DNA from 2 places in the Paenibacillus sp. FSL H8-0168 genome. Region 2 is predicted to be linked to the other one. Evidence: riboswitches for the same ligand, from Rfam matches in the RefSeq annotation. Region 2 holds a riboswitch; the other holds the start of a gene.
What was found. Region 2 has a riboswitch for cyclic di-GMP ahead of MHI21_RS02295 (collagen binding domain-containing protein). Riboswitches for the same ligand answer to the same signal wherever they lie in the genome.
Positions count from the first base shown of each region.

Region 1 (8,188 bases), 860 kb from region 2:
TGACGGACGCACCTTGTCTGAGGAAGAAGCCAAACGTTTTATTGCATTTGTCCGAATGGAACGAATGATGGAATAAAGAAAGCGGCCGATTGCTTCACGTCTCGCTCAAGTAAGACCAACCGTTGGAATTTACACGCGCTTGTCCTTCCGGTATGTGGTTCCATCAGCGTCGCTTTCTAGCCATTCTGGCATCGTGAACCCACATTGGAGCAAAATGTCCCGGATGTCCAAGTCGATAGCGGCTTTGTCTACTTTCCGTACGTTGTTTTGAAAAAGAGGGTTGTTCACCCCTAATTCTGTCTCCTTGTTCATTCAGCATTAACCTCGCTTTATTATTCTTGGTCATCGGAAAGAGATTTCCCACAAAACCATGTATGTATAGTCATGAACAAAACTATTATATATGAATACATACCTGCAATGTTGTCGTCTTATGACGAGAATATAAAAGGATTTTCTTATTTTTTTCTTCATTATACGTAAAGTATTGGCAAATCAGAACGATTTTCCAACAAAAAAGAACCTGTCAGGTCCTATTTTCTCCTGATAGGTTCTTTTTTGTTTTATTTCGAAATGATGTTAGGTATTCGTTAACTCAGGTCCTATATACATTCCGATCTGTTATTAAGCGACCTCGGCTGCCTGGGAAACCTGAGTGCCTCCGGTCGCCCGGACTTTGTAGACATAGTGGCCTCCAGCTTTTACTGTGCGGTCTGTATACGTGTTTCCCGCTACTTGCGAGGCAATCACCTGATAGGCCCCGTCGGTCCCGTCAGCACGCAGCACATCATAGGAAGATACGCCTTCTGCCTGAAGCCAATTAATCTTTACCGCCCCATCCTGAACAGAGGCAGCCTTCACCCCTGTTGGGGCTGAGGCTGCGGTCTGATCTGTATTTTTTAATTCCAAAATATATTGTACCGCTTCGCCAGGACCCAGCTTTTCTTCAAAATCAAGGGCAGGAGAAGCCTTGAGCCCTGATATGGAACGCTGTGCCTGACTGTAAGTAGAACCCGCTCCAAAACGTTCACCTGTGTACAAACCGGCTTTCGGCATCGTTACCCGTACACGAACGGTCTGCGGGGTAGCTTCGAAATTCACTAGATTCACCAGCAATTTGTCTGAGGTAGCGCCGCTACCTGCCAGCGGTTTAAGCTTGGACGTATCCACCGCACGAACATACACCATCTTATCCTTGGTATCCTCTGGATTCAGCACTGTATAAGTCAGAGGTTTTCCATGGGTGGCATAGGCTAAGCTCAAGCGTCTCATGATCTTAACGCGGGTGTCCTGTCCTTGCCCGAACGGATAAATTTCTGTGTTGGCCGGGTTATGACTTTGCAGATCGAAGCCTGTTTTAAACAGCGTATAATCTTTATAAAAAGCAGCGTGCTGGATAAACATATCGGCAAACCCAATTTGCGAACGCATAATCCGGTCGAATGCAGCTGCTTGTGGCTGACTAGCCCCGTAATCTGGATTGTCTCGATGCGTATCATTGGTACCGAACTCTGTGTTCAGCATCTTCTTCGCCAGTCCATTGCTCGAACCGCCGAAGGTTTTCAAATTTTGGACGAAGCTACCCCCGCCCTCTTCATTATACGATTCACCATAGGCGTGTCCATTGGTCAGGTCGGTGACTTCCTCCAGCTGTTTACGCTGCTCTGGATCCCGTTCCCATCCATCTGGGTCACCGCATTTTTGCGTACCACTGGTTTGATTTTTGCACGCCTTGGTAGAGTACGTTGGCCAGTAGGCCCAGCCCGGTGCTACGGTTTTGAGATGCGGTGCCAATTGCTTGCCTTCTGTATTCAACCACTTGGCCACAGCCAGGTTTACCGCCTTGGAGCGATTAAATAATCCAGGTTCGTTATCTACTTCATAATATTGAAGATAAGAACCGTATTTTTTTACATAATCGCGCAACTTTTGCTTGGCCGTCTCTGGCAGAGAACCATCTTTTTGCAGCTTAATATCACCTGTATATAAATACAAAGCAGACGATTGCATATTATACTGCTTTAACGTTTGATAGTAATCATCCACGTCTGTACATGCCTTGCCCACATTACTGGCACAGGTGACCCTCATGACGTTGCCACTATAAGCAATGCCCAGCCATTTGAGAACGTATGGTAAATGCTTAACTGCACCCTGATCATAATAAAATTCTTTATTGTTCACATTTGTTCCGGTCAGTATATATTTACCGTGTACCGGTTCGGTCGCAGGTGAAGCTAACGTCTCCAAGCTCAAGTCATCCCAGGTCCACCACACATTTTTATCTTCTGCAGAGGAGCAGTATAGGCAGCGCGCTGTCTTTAGCTTGAGTACGTTAACACCGCTTTGCAATTGCTCTTTGGGGATATATAACTCGTAGTTGCTTTTGTAATTATATGCACTGCCCGTACCGGAAACCCCAGCGATTTGAATGATACCGGACAGCTGATAATTTGAAAATACAGCCATTTGCGGAACAGCTTTGCCCGCATCCAAAATCCGTACACGGAATATCACTCCATTGGGAGGAACTTGATCCAGCTTATACTGGAGCGACAGTTCAGGATTCGTGGACGCATTCAAGCCGGGAGGAATATCTCCACTGCTGAGCAATACCGGGGCCGCTGTATTCTCTGCTATGGACGTTGCAGACGATATTCCTTTAGCCGACGATTCGGTAGAAGCAGAGGCTGTAGGAATGTTGATATTGTCTCTACCAATCACTCCTCTAAATTCCGCTGAAGAATCATCCCTCTGTCCCAGCTTCCATACTGGACTGGCTGCCGCTACTTTATCCGTCGGCAGTTCTACGCTCCTTGAAGGCGTGTAAATCAACCAAGCGATCAGCGCTATAGCTACGACCCCCAGCAGCCCGGATAATACTGGCGTATACCTGTGGGTCAACCATTTTTTCATCATATGATCCACCCTCTCTCCTCAAAATTTTTGACCGGGAAAGAGAATCTATTAAGGAAGAAACAAAGCGTTACCGGGAATCACCGCTTTCGCTTCATGCTGACTTTCCCACATCAGACGTGCCATTGCGTCACCATATTCATCATAGTATTCAACTTTTAAATCTACCATTTTACCTGCTTGCAAGGTGATACTGCCCTTGCGCTCTGTCCAGCTTTGCTTAAACCAGCTATCAATAATCAGCTTGCCGTCTACCCATACCCGGATTCCATCATCAGATATCGTTGTAAACGTATAGGTCTCACTATATTGTGGCTTCATTTTACCTGTCCAGCGAACGGAGAACCGATCAGCGTTCACCCTTGCATCAGCTGTGGCAGCACGCCAGTTATAGTCCAGCTTGCTATCTGTACGGGTCAAAGCAGCACTACCATCCAGATTCATGTTGTTAAAATATTCACCCCGCAGCCCGTTCGCATAAACCATATCCGGAACAGAAGGAGGAGCCGGGATAGGCTCGCTTTGCCCCTCGTCCGGTAGGGTTGGTACATCTGTCCCGGGTTGTTGAACTGCTGCCAATCCATTTTTCACATCATCTCGCGTCAAGCTCCTCGAATCATTCATATAATCCTGAATTTGATCCGTTGTGTTATTCTCGGTCAGCATCTTTCCCCAAGTCATGGAATACACCCATTTGGGCTGAGCCTGTAATACCTCGGAGCTGGGCATCTCACCGTGTTCCCCAATGGCAATCGGCTTATCCCCTGCCAACCCGAGCAGACCTTCATAATGACTTTGTTCAAAATCATTGTTGTAAATGTCTACAGCCAAAATGTCTACTTTGTCATCCCCCGGATATTTAGGGGTATACGGGAAGGTATACGAATTAGGAGCATTCGGGCTCCATACCCACAGCAGATTGTCTAGTTGATGTGTGTTTACAAAACGGTCATACATGATATTCCATAGCTGATTGAAATTATTTTTGTTTCCCCACCAGAACCAGTCACCATTCATTTCGTGATAAGGTCTCCATAAAACCGGAACACCCGCATCACGAAGCTGCTTTAGCGATACAGCGACCTTATCCAGATCGGCAATGAGGAGGTTATACTGCGCAGTGCCTGGCGTCACGTATTTATTGAACTCCGTCTGACTTACTTTCGCCTGCACATTGGCCCAAGTCAGTGGTCTACCCGGCAGCGCTTCATGAAAAGTCATCGTCACAATGCCTCCGGATCTGCTCCAGCGGATCGCGCTATCGACAACATTTTTACGTTGTGCTGCTTCCGAAGCGGCAGATTGACCTGAGATGGCTCCCATCTCATAGCCGTGCACACCCACATACGCCTGACTGATTTTTTGGACCTTGTTACTTAATTCATCCGGACTCTCCAAATAATCATGCTGACCGGTGATTATTTTTTTCCCCGAGATGCTGAGTAAATAGCTGTATAGTTCACGGGCCTGAGTAGAAGCGTCCGAATTAACAGGTTGTAATGCAGCGGCATTCGCCACAGACAGAGATTCACCAAAACCGACGGGCAACAAAGAAAAAAGCATAACTACGGGGAGTGCATGACGTATCAGTCGATACAGAGGAATAAAATTGAATCTCACTTTTTGCTCTTCCTTTCGGTAGCCAGGCTGCCATCCCTACGGAAGGCCCTTTAGCTTTGCGTACCTGCCTTTCGACAGGGCTGCGTTTATCGTTGGAAGGAGTTTGGATTCCTTCTTACCCTAAGTATCGACTTTCTTTTACCAAAATTTAATAGGTCATGTTCATGAATTTACAGGTTTTCGCCCAATTTCGACAGTTTGAGCTATGAATTTTCATAGATTCGTCTTTTTTTCGTTTTTACGAAAACAATTATGAGATAAATTGGTGACGGGAAATTTCATTCCAATCCATACAAAAGCGGACAATATCCTCTTCAACCAATTCAGAACCAGTCTGCACCTCAATAAAATCCACATCGGTCACAGCCAAAATGCTATGCTTCGTTCCTTCAGGAATGCGAACTACATCACCAGCTTTTACTTTGTGCAGCTTCTCATTCAAAATAATTTCCGCTTCACCGCTAATAATGGTCCAAATTTCACTCCGTTTGAAATGAAGCTGATAGCTGATATTTTTGCCTTTCCGTACGCGGATTCGTTTGGTCAATACCTCGTTACCCTCGTCATACTTAACATAATCCACAACCCGATACTGCCCCCAACGACGTTCTTCATACATTGGACGCTGATCATGAGCCTTGAGCACTTCCTTAATGCGAGGACTTTCAGCCTTATTGGTCACAAGAATACCATCCGGGCTAGCGGCTACAATCAGATCATTCGTTCCAATGATCGCCACAGGAATGTCTAACTCGTTAATAAGACTCGTATTGACGCAATCCTCCGTTACTACACCTCTGCCCACTTGTTGATTAGACATTTCTTCTGTGAGTGTATTCCAGGTACCCAAATCCTTCCAAAAACCATCATACGGAAGAACTACGATATCCTTTTCCTTCTCGACTACTTCATAGTCAAAGCTGATTTTTTCCAGAGATGCGTATTGCTTTTGCATTTCTTCATAATTAAGCGGCAACCCCTTGGATGCCAAGATATCCAGCAAATAACTTAATTTGAATGCAAAAACCCCGCAGTTCCATAGAGCATTGCGTTCAATCAGACGCTCCGCCTGCTCCCGGTCGGGTTTCTCTTGAAAATGGCTCACTTCGCGGTAGCCAGTGCTACCTTGGGTGGCATCGTTTTTCGGAATAATGTAACCATATTTCTCTGAAGGATAGGAAGGGACAACCCCGATTAAAGCAAGCTTGCCTTCACTCTCCTGGAGTGTATGTTCCAGCTGGGCTACGGAAGCGAAGAAAGCATCCTCAACATAAGGATCTACAGGCAAAATAGCTATAATTTCATCAGGGGAAACACCAGCAATGGAATATAGATAAGTCGCTGTCAGCGCAATCGCAGGAAAGGTGTCTCTGCGTTCCGGCTCAACAATGATGCGCGTATTCGGCCCGACCTGACTCTGGATCATTTCGACCTGTGCTCTCCCTGTCGCAATAAACGAGGATTCTGATAATCCATTGTCTCCCAATTGTCTCCATACCCGCTGTACCATGGATTCCGAAATCCCCTCCGGGCTCTCCAGTACCTTCAAAAATTGTTTGGAACGGGAATCGTTGGACAAAGGCCATAATCTTTTACCGGAACCACCAGACAAAAGTACGAGCTTCATAACTCTCCACTTCCTCTCTATATTGGTTGGATGATCGTTCTGATGATGAGTTGTTGACTACCCGCTACGGTATGAATTTAATCTTATGATCGCTGTTGCCGTGGGATTCTTTGGATTGTATAAGACATTTAAATGTAAGAATACCACGTCAAAGGCGAACGCTCCGCTTCTCCAGATTCAAATCCATCCCTGCGCTACTCAAAAATGCATCATGCCGATCATACCGTTTATTGCAAAAGGCACGACCGGACATTATTAAGTCCGGTCAGCCTGTAAAATCTCACGCTTGGCGTTTACCTGCCTTGCTTCACAGGAGCGGCGCCGCGGTACAGCCGCATGGAGCTTTGATCGGAAGGAGCGGCATCAACCGCGCCGCTCCTTCTGATCTGCCCTTCTACTCCCCCCATAAGGTGGGAGTTTAAAAATTGTGACTCCACGGCTAAAAGCAGCGGAGCGGGCAGAATTGTTCTGAAGAAGCGTCAGCGTTTGCCTTTATCCCTGGATTTTAACCTTTGAATGTTTTATATAATCCAGAAAATCCGGGGGTAACAGCAATCGGAAGAACAATCTGCACGCGCAGCGCCTCCAACACCGCCACAGTCACTTTTTAATCTGTCACTTTTAAACTTCCACTTTATCCCGATTCCACCCACTCATCCGCGGACGACCCACGGAATAGTATTCCAGCCCGGAGCCTTGGATCTGTTCCTCACCGAATACGTTACGACCGTCAATGAGAACCGGCTTGCGCAAAATGGAGGCCAGTTGTACGAGATCGACTTTTTTGAACTCTTCCCAATCGGTCAACAGGCACACAGCGTCGCTACCTTCAGCGGCTTGCTGTGGGGATGAGCACCACATAATATTCGGGTGATCCACGCGCTCCTTGAATTTATCCATCGCAATGGGATCATACAGTTTGACAATAGCGCCTGCCTGAATGAGCGTTTCTACGATTTCTAGTGCTGGAGCTTCGCGGATGTCATCTGTATTTGGCTTGAAGGCGAGGCCCCAAATGCCAATGGACACACCGTTCAGTTGACCCAGCGATTCGCGCAGCTTGGATACAATCATAAAGCGCTGATCGGTATTCACCTCGACCACCGATTTCAATAACTTAAATTCATAGTCTACATTACCTGCAATTTGGATAAGCGCATTTGTGTCTTTTGGAAAGCAAGAGCCACCATACCCGATCCCTGCTTGTAGGAAAGAGGAGCCAATCCGTTTGTCCATACCCATACCGTCAGCCACACAGGTTACATCGGCGCCAACCTTTTCGCAAATATTAGCGATCTCGTTAATGAACGAAATTTTAGTTGCCAGAAACGCATTGGACGCGTATTTGATCATTTCAGCACTACGGATATCCGTTACATAGATTTTATCCGTGAACACCTGATGCAGAGTGACCATAGTTTCACGCAATCCTGTATTGTCCAAACCAATAATGATGCGATCCGGATAAAGCGTATCATTGATGGCTGAGCCTTCTCTCAGGAACTCCGGCGCTGAGACGATATCGAAAGACAAACTCGTGTGACGAGCCAACACGTCCTTAATCTTTTCGTTCGTTCCGACAGGTACAGTACTCTTGGTCATAATAATCTTATACCCGTTCATGGCTTTCCCAACATCAGCGGCCGCCTGTTCAATGTATGACAAATTCGCCTCGCCGTTAGCCAGAGAAGGCGTACCTACCGCCAAAATTACGATATCCGAGCGGCGTACTGCATCGGCCAAATCCGAGGTGAACTCCAACCGGCCCGCTTCCAGATTCAACGCGATCAATTCCTCAATACCCGGTTCATAAATCGGAGATTCTGCCCGGTTCAACATGTCGATTTTGTGCTGCTCCAGATCGACACAAATCACCTCATTACCTTTTTGCGCAAAACATACACCCGAGACGAGCCCAACGTATCCAGTACCGATTACAGCCAGCTTCATTCCGTTCATCCTCCTTTTAGAAAGTTCACATAGGCTTGTTCTACATACTTTTTTAATTGATCCTTGAAGTTTTCT
Region 1 covers NZ_CP151948.1:1,358,732-1,366,919, reverse strand. The annotation lists gene MHI21_RS06240 (helix-turn-helix transcriptional regulator) at 1-76, shown strand, start outside; gene MHI21_RS06235 (hypothetical protein) at 130-312, opposite strand; gene MHI21_RS06230 (hypothetical protein) at 625-2,919, opposite strand; gene MHI21_RS06225 (glycosyl hydrolase) at 2,968-4,536, opposite strand; cyclic di-GMP riboswitch class I at 4,551-4,631, opposite strand; gene MHI21_RS06220 (sugar phosphate nucleotidyltransferase) at 4,787-6,163, opposite strand; gene MHI21_RS06215 (UDP-glucose/GDP-mannose dehydrogenase family protein) at 6,785-8,113, opposite strand; gene MHI21_RS06210 (glycosyltransferase) at 8,119-8,188, opposite strand, start outside.
Region 1: linked by a shared signal. The riboswitch ahead of MHI21_RS06225 (glycosyl hydrolase) and the one ahead of MHI21_RS02295 (collagen binding domain-containing protein) in region 2 are both predicted to bind cyclic di-GMP.

Region 2 (8,188 bases):
TTCTTGGTGCCGCAGCTATCGGCATTGCACTCAAGCGCCGCAAGTAATATGGGTTACGAATAAGGTTAAGATCGTTTTAAAAAGAAAAAGCTGACACCTAGTTAAAGGGGTCAGCTTTTTTTAGTATGAAAGAAAACGATTAATATTCAGCTTAAATACATACTTAGATTCATCTCATCCTATTATTTCACATTCACCTTTCTATCATTTTTTTGGTAAAATGGTAGAACCCTCACGATTCTAACATGATAGCATTGCAATCTATTGAGCATAGGAGATCATAGGATGAAAATCGTAAATAAGGCTCTGTTATCTAGTGCTATTTTTCTGAGTACCACAGTCGGTATCTATAGCCCCTTGGCACAAGCCGAGGCTGGCAAGATCAGCATTATGCTGGACGGATATCCATTACCGTTCCCCGTACAACCTGCCATGATGAACGGCACGACCATGGTTCCCTTTCGCGCTATTTCTGAGGCGCTTGGCATTACAGTGAAATGGGATCAAGCCAGCCAAAGCATCGCCGCTACCAAAGCGCAAGGCTCTGCTACCAAGCAGGTGGTTCTAAAGATGGGTAGCCGCAATGCCACAGTGGACGGACAAACGGTTCAACTAACAGCCGCTCCGCAAACCGTGCACGGTAGCACCATGATTCCGCTGGGCTTTTTCGGGCAGCAGTTTGGAGCCACGGTGAACTGGAACCAGGGAACACGGACGGTCTCCATTACATCGCCTCGTGAAGCTATGTATACAGTAGGCTTCTATGCGCTGTCTTCCTTTGACCAAAAATCCAAAATACCGGATTTTAACGCAGTTGCCTTCGGCTGGAGTCGAATTGATACGAACGGACAATTTACGACAAACGGCAAGGAATACAAATGGCCTCAAGCCGCTGGAACCGTAACACCAGAGTCCATTGTGCAGGAGGCAGACAGCCAGGGGACTTCCCCTTACCTGATGGTCTATTCTGGAGATGGCAATCACGAGCTGACCAAGATTTTGGAAAATGCGCAGCTTCAAGAACAGACCATTTCCCAAATCGTCAGCACCGCCACCGACAAACAATTTAAAGGCATTACGCTAGACCTGGAAGGATTGGGCTGGAGCGGCGATAAAGCTAAAGCGCGTTCAGACTACAACGCCTTTATTAAAAAGCTATCGGCCAAAGCGCATCAGGCTGGACTCAAGCTCACCGTCGTTCTGCATCCGCTGAACAGCTCTTACTCTGGCTATGACTACAAAACGCTGGGCAATCTGGCGGACGATCTGATCATCATGGCCTATGATTACGGACAAAAGGCTACGCCTGAGCCTTTGGATAAAGTGGATGAAGCCATACAACTGGCCTTGAAGGAAACCTCGCGGGACAAGCTCATTTTGGGGATTTCGATGGGTAGCGAAAAAGACAGCACCGTTAACGCCAAGATCGGTTTAGCCAAACGTTATGACCTCAAAGGAATCGCTATCTGGCGCTTGGGTATCATTGGAGAAACAGCCTGGGCACAGATGAACGAAGCCATCGAGTTTAAATAAGTGTATCTGACCTTATTCCGCCCGCTAATGATTTCTTATGCGTCTTCTATGAAATCATTTGGCGGGCTTTCTTCATTCCCTTTAACAAAAGTGCTTGCCTGATTTGGAAGTTGTCGTCACAGGCTCGCAACCCTGTTCTCCATAGAAGATCCCCCAGTCTCTCATAAAATCCAGCAATGGCCTTAACGTATCTCCTAACGGGGTAAGCGAGTATTCCACACGCGGTGGGTTCTCATTATAAATTTCACGGTGCACAATGCCATCTCTCTCCAATTCGCGCAACTGCAAGGTTAGCATCCGCTGTGTAATATTAGGCAAGGTCCGTCGAATTTCGTTATAGCGCCGCGGTCCTGTGGTCAAATGATACAAGATGACTCCCTTCCATTTGCCACCTATAACCCCGACGGTTTTCGCTACCGGACATCCAAAATTAACGCTAACTGCATGTTCCATCTCCTGTGCCATGTATACCCCTTCTTTCTGTAGAATGTGTAAACCAATAGCCCCAGACGTATGACAAGGAACAAATATGTGCGTACTTGTTCCCTGCAAAAACTTTCTATATGATAACTATATATTCGATATCAGCTCTCATTATAGTAGCAGAAAACCCATAGAGTACCAACTAAACCCATACCCAAAGGAGTACATTTTATGTCTAATACATCAGCTAAAAAGCAGGAAATTCTGGACGCCTTTCTGTTCAGGCACGCCACGAAAGAATTCGATCCCAATCGCATCATACCGGAAGAGGATTTTCAGTTCATTCTCGAAACCGGACGACTTTCTCCAAGCTCCGTCGGTTTTGAACCATGGCAGTTTGTAGTTGTACAAAATCAGGCATTGAGAGAAAAGCTGGCTGCAGTTTCCAGCGGCGGTCAAAAGCAGATTCCTGCGGCTAGCCACGTCGTCCTGATTTTGGCGCGCAAGGATGTTCGTTATGATTCTCCTTACGTGGAGTATATGTATAAAGAGGTTAAAGGTATGTCTGAGGAGGACTTTGCCTCACTGCCAGGCCGCTATAAGATTTTCCAGGGTGAAAGTCAACGTCTGCTGGAAAACGAACGTACGTTATTTGACTGGGCTTCCAAGCAAACCTACATTGCCTTAGGCAATATGATGACAGCAGCGGCTCAGATCGGTATTGATTCCTGTCCAATTGAGGGCTTTAACTACGATCAGGTGCATGCCATTTTGGAGGAAGAAGGACTTCTGGAGAACGGGCTGCTCGATATTTCAGTCATTGCTGCCTTTGGTTATCGCGCTCATGAACCCAAGCGGGAAAAATCCAGACAACCACTGGAAAAGGTCACCCGCTGGATTCTGTAATCTAATATCTCGAGTCTCTCCCCCAAACACTGAACACTGAAGCATCAAAAAAGACGGGCTGCGGCACTTCATCTGAATGATGAACATACCGCAGCCCGTCTTTTTTAGGTCACATCAATCTCTATTAAAATACCCTTGGAAGCCAGGTTGCCCAGGCACTCCTTCATATACTCATCGTCATGCTCCACATATGCACCCGCACCTGCCAGTTCCTCACCCAGCTCCGCCTCCCAAGGCTCACACTGCTTACCGCGATACAACGGCTGTTCCCACAGGGGATCAACATTGTACCCTCTGCTTTTCATTTCGTCCATAATGAGCCTATGATAGCGCACCAGCAGCATTGGGTGATAATCGAACACATAATTCACGGTGGCGTGTGGCTTGCCCCACCCGTTCCCGCGCAGGGCACAGCACTCACGATGTTGCCCCAGCAGTTGCGGACGGGGTAACTTGTCGATTAAATGTTCATGCCAAAGCCTCATGCTTCCACAACCCTATCTGTAGCTTTTTCTGGTCTATTGGATTAGCATACGGATACCTGTCAGCACAATGCCGATCAGGAAGCCTGTAACTGCGCCGTTAATACGTATCCACTGCAAATCCTGTCCCAGTTTGTCCTCCATCAGTGCAATCAGGGATTTGTTATCCATTTTGTCTACATTTTCGCGTACCAAGTTACCAATTCGACTATGGTTGGCTTCCACCAGTCCAGTAATACCTTCCACAATTCGCACATTGATCTTGTCCAGCAGCTCGGTATTCCCTCTTAAATCAGTCAGCATCCGATTCAATAGCGGTAAAATATAGGTCTGCACATAGCTTCCGTCTTCCATGTAGTCCAATAAGCGTATACGCAGTTCTTCCATTTTGCCCAGCACTGACGCATCGCCTTCCCAGGCTTCAACAAGGCTATCCTTCCAGCCGTTCAACCCTTCCTGAACCGTATCTTTCGTCGCCAATCGGGTCACCTGTGTCCTCAGACCATCCAGCACAGCCTGACGGCGCGGGTGCTCTTCCCTTTGCAATTCTGCTACCTGATCCAGCAGGAAATGACGAATCATTTCACCCATACGTTCTTCGTTCAGATAGCCGAGGAATGCGTTCAAAGCAAACTGCATCAGCCCGCTCACCTGCAAACCACTGACAGCCTGCATCCCTAAGGTGCCCAGCGTATAACCCGTTTCGGGTCGCAAAAGCCAGGACTCGGCTTGCTTCAGCGTGTAATCCAGTGCGCGGCGATCATAGCTCTTCGCGCTGGTCTGACGAGCAAGCGACTCCAGCAGCGGTCCGGCGTCAAAGTCAGCCACCTGCCGCTTGAGCTCTGCCACGATGACCGGAGCCAATTCCGCGAGCGGGAGCGACTGGACGAGCCGCTTGGCAAGAACATCTATGGATGCCGCCGCCTCCGGCGTGCGCAATCCTTTTTCCACACCGCCCAGCACCAAATCGGCCAAACGGATATCTGCAATTTTAGACGCAATGCTGTCTTTGTTTAGCAGGTTATTTTCCACCGTACTTACCAATGCATTTGTGAGCTTGTCCCTATTTTTAGGAAGCAGGGCGGTATGTGGTATCGGAATGCCTAGCGGATGACGGAACAAAGCAGTGACAGCGAACCAGTCTGCCAGTCCCCCTACAAGTCCTGCCTCAAAAGCTCCGGCTAACAAACGAGCCCAACCATATTGCTGGAAGGGCAATGTGGCTGCAAAGCCTGCCCCTAGAATAACAAGCGACCAAGCCGCTGCGGTTTTCGTGTTTTTTGGTTTTCCCATCCTGTAATCCTCCAAACTGACTGTCGAGTAAGTAAAGCACTATACCTGTATTACCCATCATATCATTGCCCGTGTCATTTCCAAAGTTGAAAGCACTTTTGATGAAACGCGCAAGGGCACTTTTTGCGTAATTTTTTATGCATATATCTCTCTTTTTTACATTCATGTTTGTGAACAAAATCACAGCACTGGGCCCAAACTCTTATTTTCAATAATAAGCCTTACGAACCATTTTATCAGAACCAAGTCCCAATTTTTTTAAACCGAAAGGAGAAGTGAACAAGAAAGTTGAATGGGCATAAGATACCTTTTTTCAGTACCATTTTGGTATTGGACCTCAGAAAGGATTTGAATCCATGATAACCCCAGATTCTTTCAACAGCATTCGACTTTTTCATATGGATTACCAGGTTAAATATCCATAAAAAGTGTTACTCCCATAAAATTCAAACACATATTTTGCTATATAGACATATTTGATGTGATAAAATAAACTTTTATAAATAGGGAATCATGTTTAATCAGCCATTATATATTGGTAATTCAAACCAAGATATGCTAGATAAAATTGCTTTTTTGTAAAGGAATTGAATATGACAACAGACCAAAAAAACAACGTGGGCCTCTGGAATGGCGATCCGGTCGTAATTGTACGCACTCCCTCCGCTTTTGCCAAGCAATCCCTTTTATATATCCAGGAATTAGGCTACTTCCAAAAAACTTCTGCTTTTACGATGGAAAGGAAAGAACTTGCCTCTTTTTTGCTTGTCTTTACGTTGTCTGGTAAGGGAGAATTACTGTACCGGGGCAAGAAATATATCTTAAAACCTCAAGATTTGTTCTTTATTAATTGCGAGGAATATGTTCAATACAGCACCTCCGGTCATGAATCCTGGGAGTTTATCAGCCTGTACCTGTATGGCAATCTGATTGAAAATTTTTACGAACAATTTGCCAAGCATAATAAACCGGTCATTTCCATGCATAATCCGCATATTATATTGGATAAGCTCCATGCTCTGATTTGTGGGCAGTCTGACAGAAGTCTTTCCGCTGAGCTACTAACGTCCAGGCTCATTGGTGAAATACTAACGTGCATTTTGCAACATCCCTATGATCATCCGTGTGTGAATGCTGAAACCCTGAGTGAGGTACGTCGGGTACAGCAATATTTGGATCAGTCCTACTGTGAGCGAATAACACTGGACTCGCTGGCAGATATGTTTGAATTAAACAAGTTTAATCTGGCTAAAAATTTCAAAAAGCAGATCGGTTTCTCTCCGATTGATTATCTCATTAATGTCCGTATCACAGCCGCTCAAAGCTGGCTTAAAACCAGTGACATGTCCATTGTGGATATCGCAAGGTACGTAGGGATTCCCAATACGAGCCATTTTATTAACCTATTCAAGGAGCATGTAGGAGAAACACCTCATTCCTTCCGCAAAAAATGGGGGAACCGTTCAAAGTTGTAAATGAGAGGTTACATGAAATCAGTTTGATAGATGATAGACGCACAAGCTATTCAAGTTAATGGCAAAACTGTCGAAAGGCAGTGACGCAAAACTATAGGGCCTTCCTTTCCAGATGGCAGCCAGCTACCAGATGAACGAGCTTTTTATTATGTCTTTTTTACATAGATCCATCACAAATTGCTTTACCTCTCTCGAAGAAAGCCCTGATCGCTATGATCAGGGCTTTTTTTCTATTGGGATAGTCATGTCAGCCTAGCATGCTGAATATACTAATTTCGAACTAGGAGGAGGGAAGGAAAAAACATAACCGCCGAAGCATTGCCATATTACGATGAATAGGAGAATCACTTGGAGCATGAGAACAAAAATAAATGTAATGATCATTGCCTTATTGCTCATTGTCCAAAGCTTTTTCAGCGCAACGCTGGCTTACGCAGATGCTCCAGTCCCAGAACTGCCGCAGAGTGCTGTATCCGATCCTAACCATACCGTTACGGATGCTGTATATGTTGTCCCAAACCTTGAACCTCCTAGGGAGATTCCTTCAAACACGGTTCCCTTCGTTCAAGGAGCAACCAGTTCAAAGTCTCAACATGATGCAGCTCCGCAGAGCATATTAACGAAGTTGAGCCTGACCGACGAAGCAGGGCGTGTCATTGATGCGGTATATAGTCCAGACAGCCAATTCGACATCGGATCAGCCATCCAACTAGGCTATGAATGGGAGCTTCCTGACAATACCTATAAGTCAGGGGAAAGCTTCACCTTTCATTTACCAGAACAGTTTGTCATCTACACTGATATCTCATCTCCGTTAGTCACTACCGACGGAACCGTGGGATACTTCACAGTAGATCGTCAGGGCAAGGTGATCATGACCTTTAACCAATATGTAGAGAATCATTCCAATGTCAGCGGCAAACTGCAAATCAAAACCGAGTTTACGAAAGAAACGGTGAAAGGCAGTACAGAGATCATCATTGCGATTCCGATCAAAGGCGGGGTACAAACGGTCATCGTGAATGTAAAACCCCAGTCAGGGCCAACCCTAAGCAAACAAGGGAAAATAGCTGGCACCAATCAGATCGACTGGATCATTGATGTGAACAAACAGCTAAACACCGTAAAGCATGCCCTCATCACCGATCCAATTCCTTCAGGGCTGGAACTCAGAAGAGACTCTATTCGGCTCTATCATCTACAAGTCAATATCGACGGCTCGACCGTTGTTCGAGACCTAGTGAATGCAAGTGAATATGCCATTGAAGCAGATCAAGCCGGGACAGGGTTTGTGATTCGTTTTCAAGACGATAGCATTAACACGGCCTATCAGATTCAATATTCCACGCGTATTATTGGCGATGAAACTCGTTTCTCCAACACAGCAACGCTTTCAGGAGATACGATAGAGAACGTTGTTGCTACCGCTACTGTTCAGGTGGAACGTGGTGAATTTTTGTCCAAAAAGGTTGAAAAATATGATCATGCCACACAAACACTCTCGTGGGCCATAAGATATAACTTCAGCGAGACAAAAATTCCCGAAGCCAAAGCTCTTTTAATTGATCATTTCAATAAAACTCAAGAATTGCTGCCCGGTTCTTTGAAAGTATTTAAGAGAAACACACTGGAGGAACTCCCATCGTGGGCGTATACTGTCATCCCAGTTGATTATCCGGACCGCAACGGCTTCAAACTTCAATTCAACTTCGACGTAGATTCAGCCTATACCATCCGATACCAGACTCAAGCCAGAGGCCGTGTCTATGAAAATGAAAAAGTTACAAACATCATAACCTCAGATGGAACCCAGAAGATCGTATCGACGGAAATCATAAGCGGAGTTATGACTAAAATGTATGACACACCCAATTACAACACCAAAATCATACCTTGGGTGATTACCATCAATACAGACTTGTACATCATGAAAAATATTGTCATTCAGGATGTGTTTCCAAACGGGGGCTTGGCCTTGTTACCGGACACCCTGAAAATTCAAAGTGTTGACGGAACAACGGAGCTACGTGCACCCACGGATTATGAGCTGATTCCGCTATCACAGGACTATAAACA
Region 2 covers NZ_CP151948.1:497,612-505,799, reverse strand. The annotation lists gene MHI21_RS02330 (YcnI family protein) at 1-47, shown strand, start outside; gene MHI21_RS02325 (stalk domain-containing protein) at 286-1,533, shown strand; gene MHI21_RS02320 (winged helix-turn-helix transcriptional regulator) at 1,615-1,998, opposite strand; gene MHI21_RS02315 (NAD(P)H-dependent oxidoreductase) at 2,188-2,862, shown strand; gene MHI21_RS02310 (TIGR02328 family protein) at 2,967-3,347, opposite strand; gene MHI21_RS02305 (DUF445 domain-containing protein) at 3,381-4,637, opposite strand; gene MHI21_RS02300 (AraC family transcriptional regulator) at 5,231-6,112, shown strand; cyclic di-GMP riboswitch class I at 6,163-6,243, shown strand; gene MHI21_RS02295 (collagen binding domain-containing protein) at 6,468-8,188, shown strand, end outside.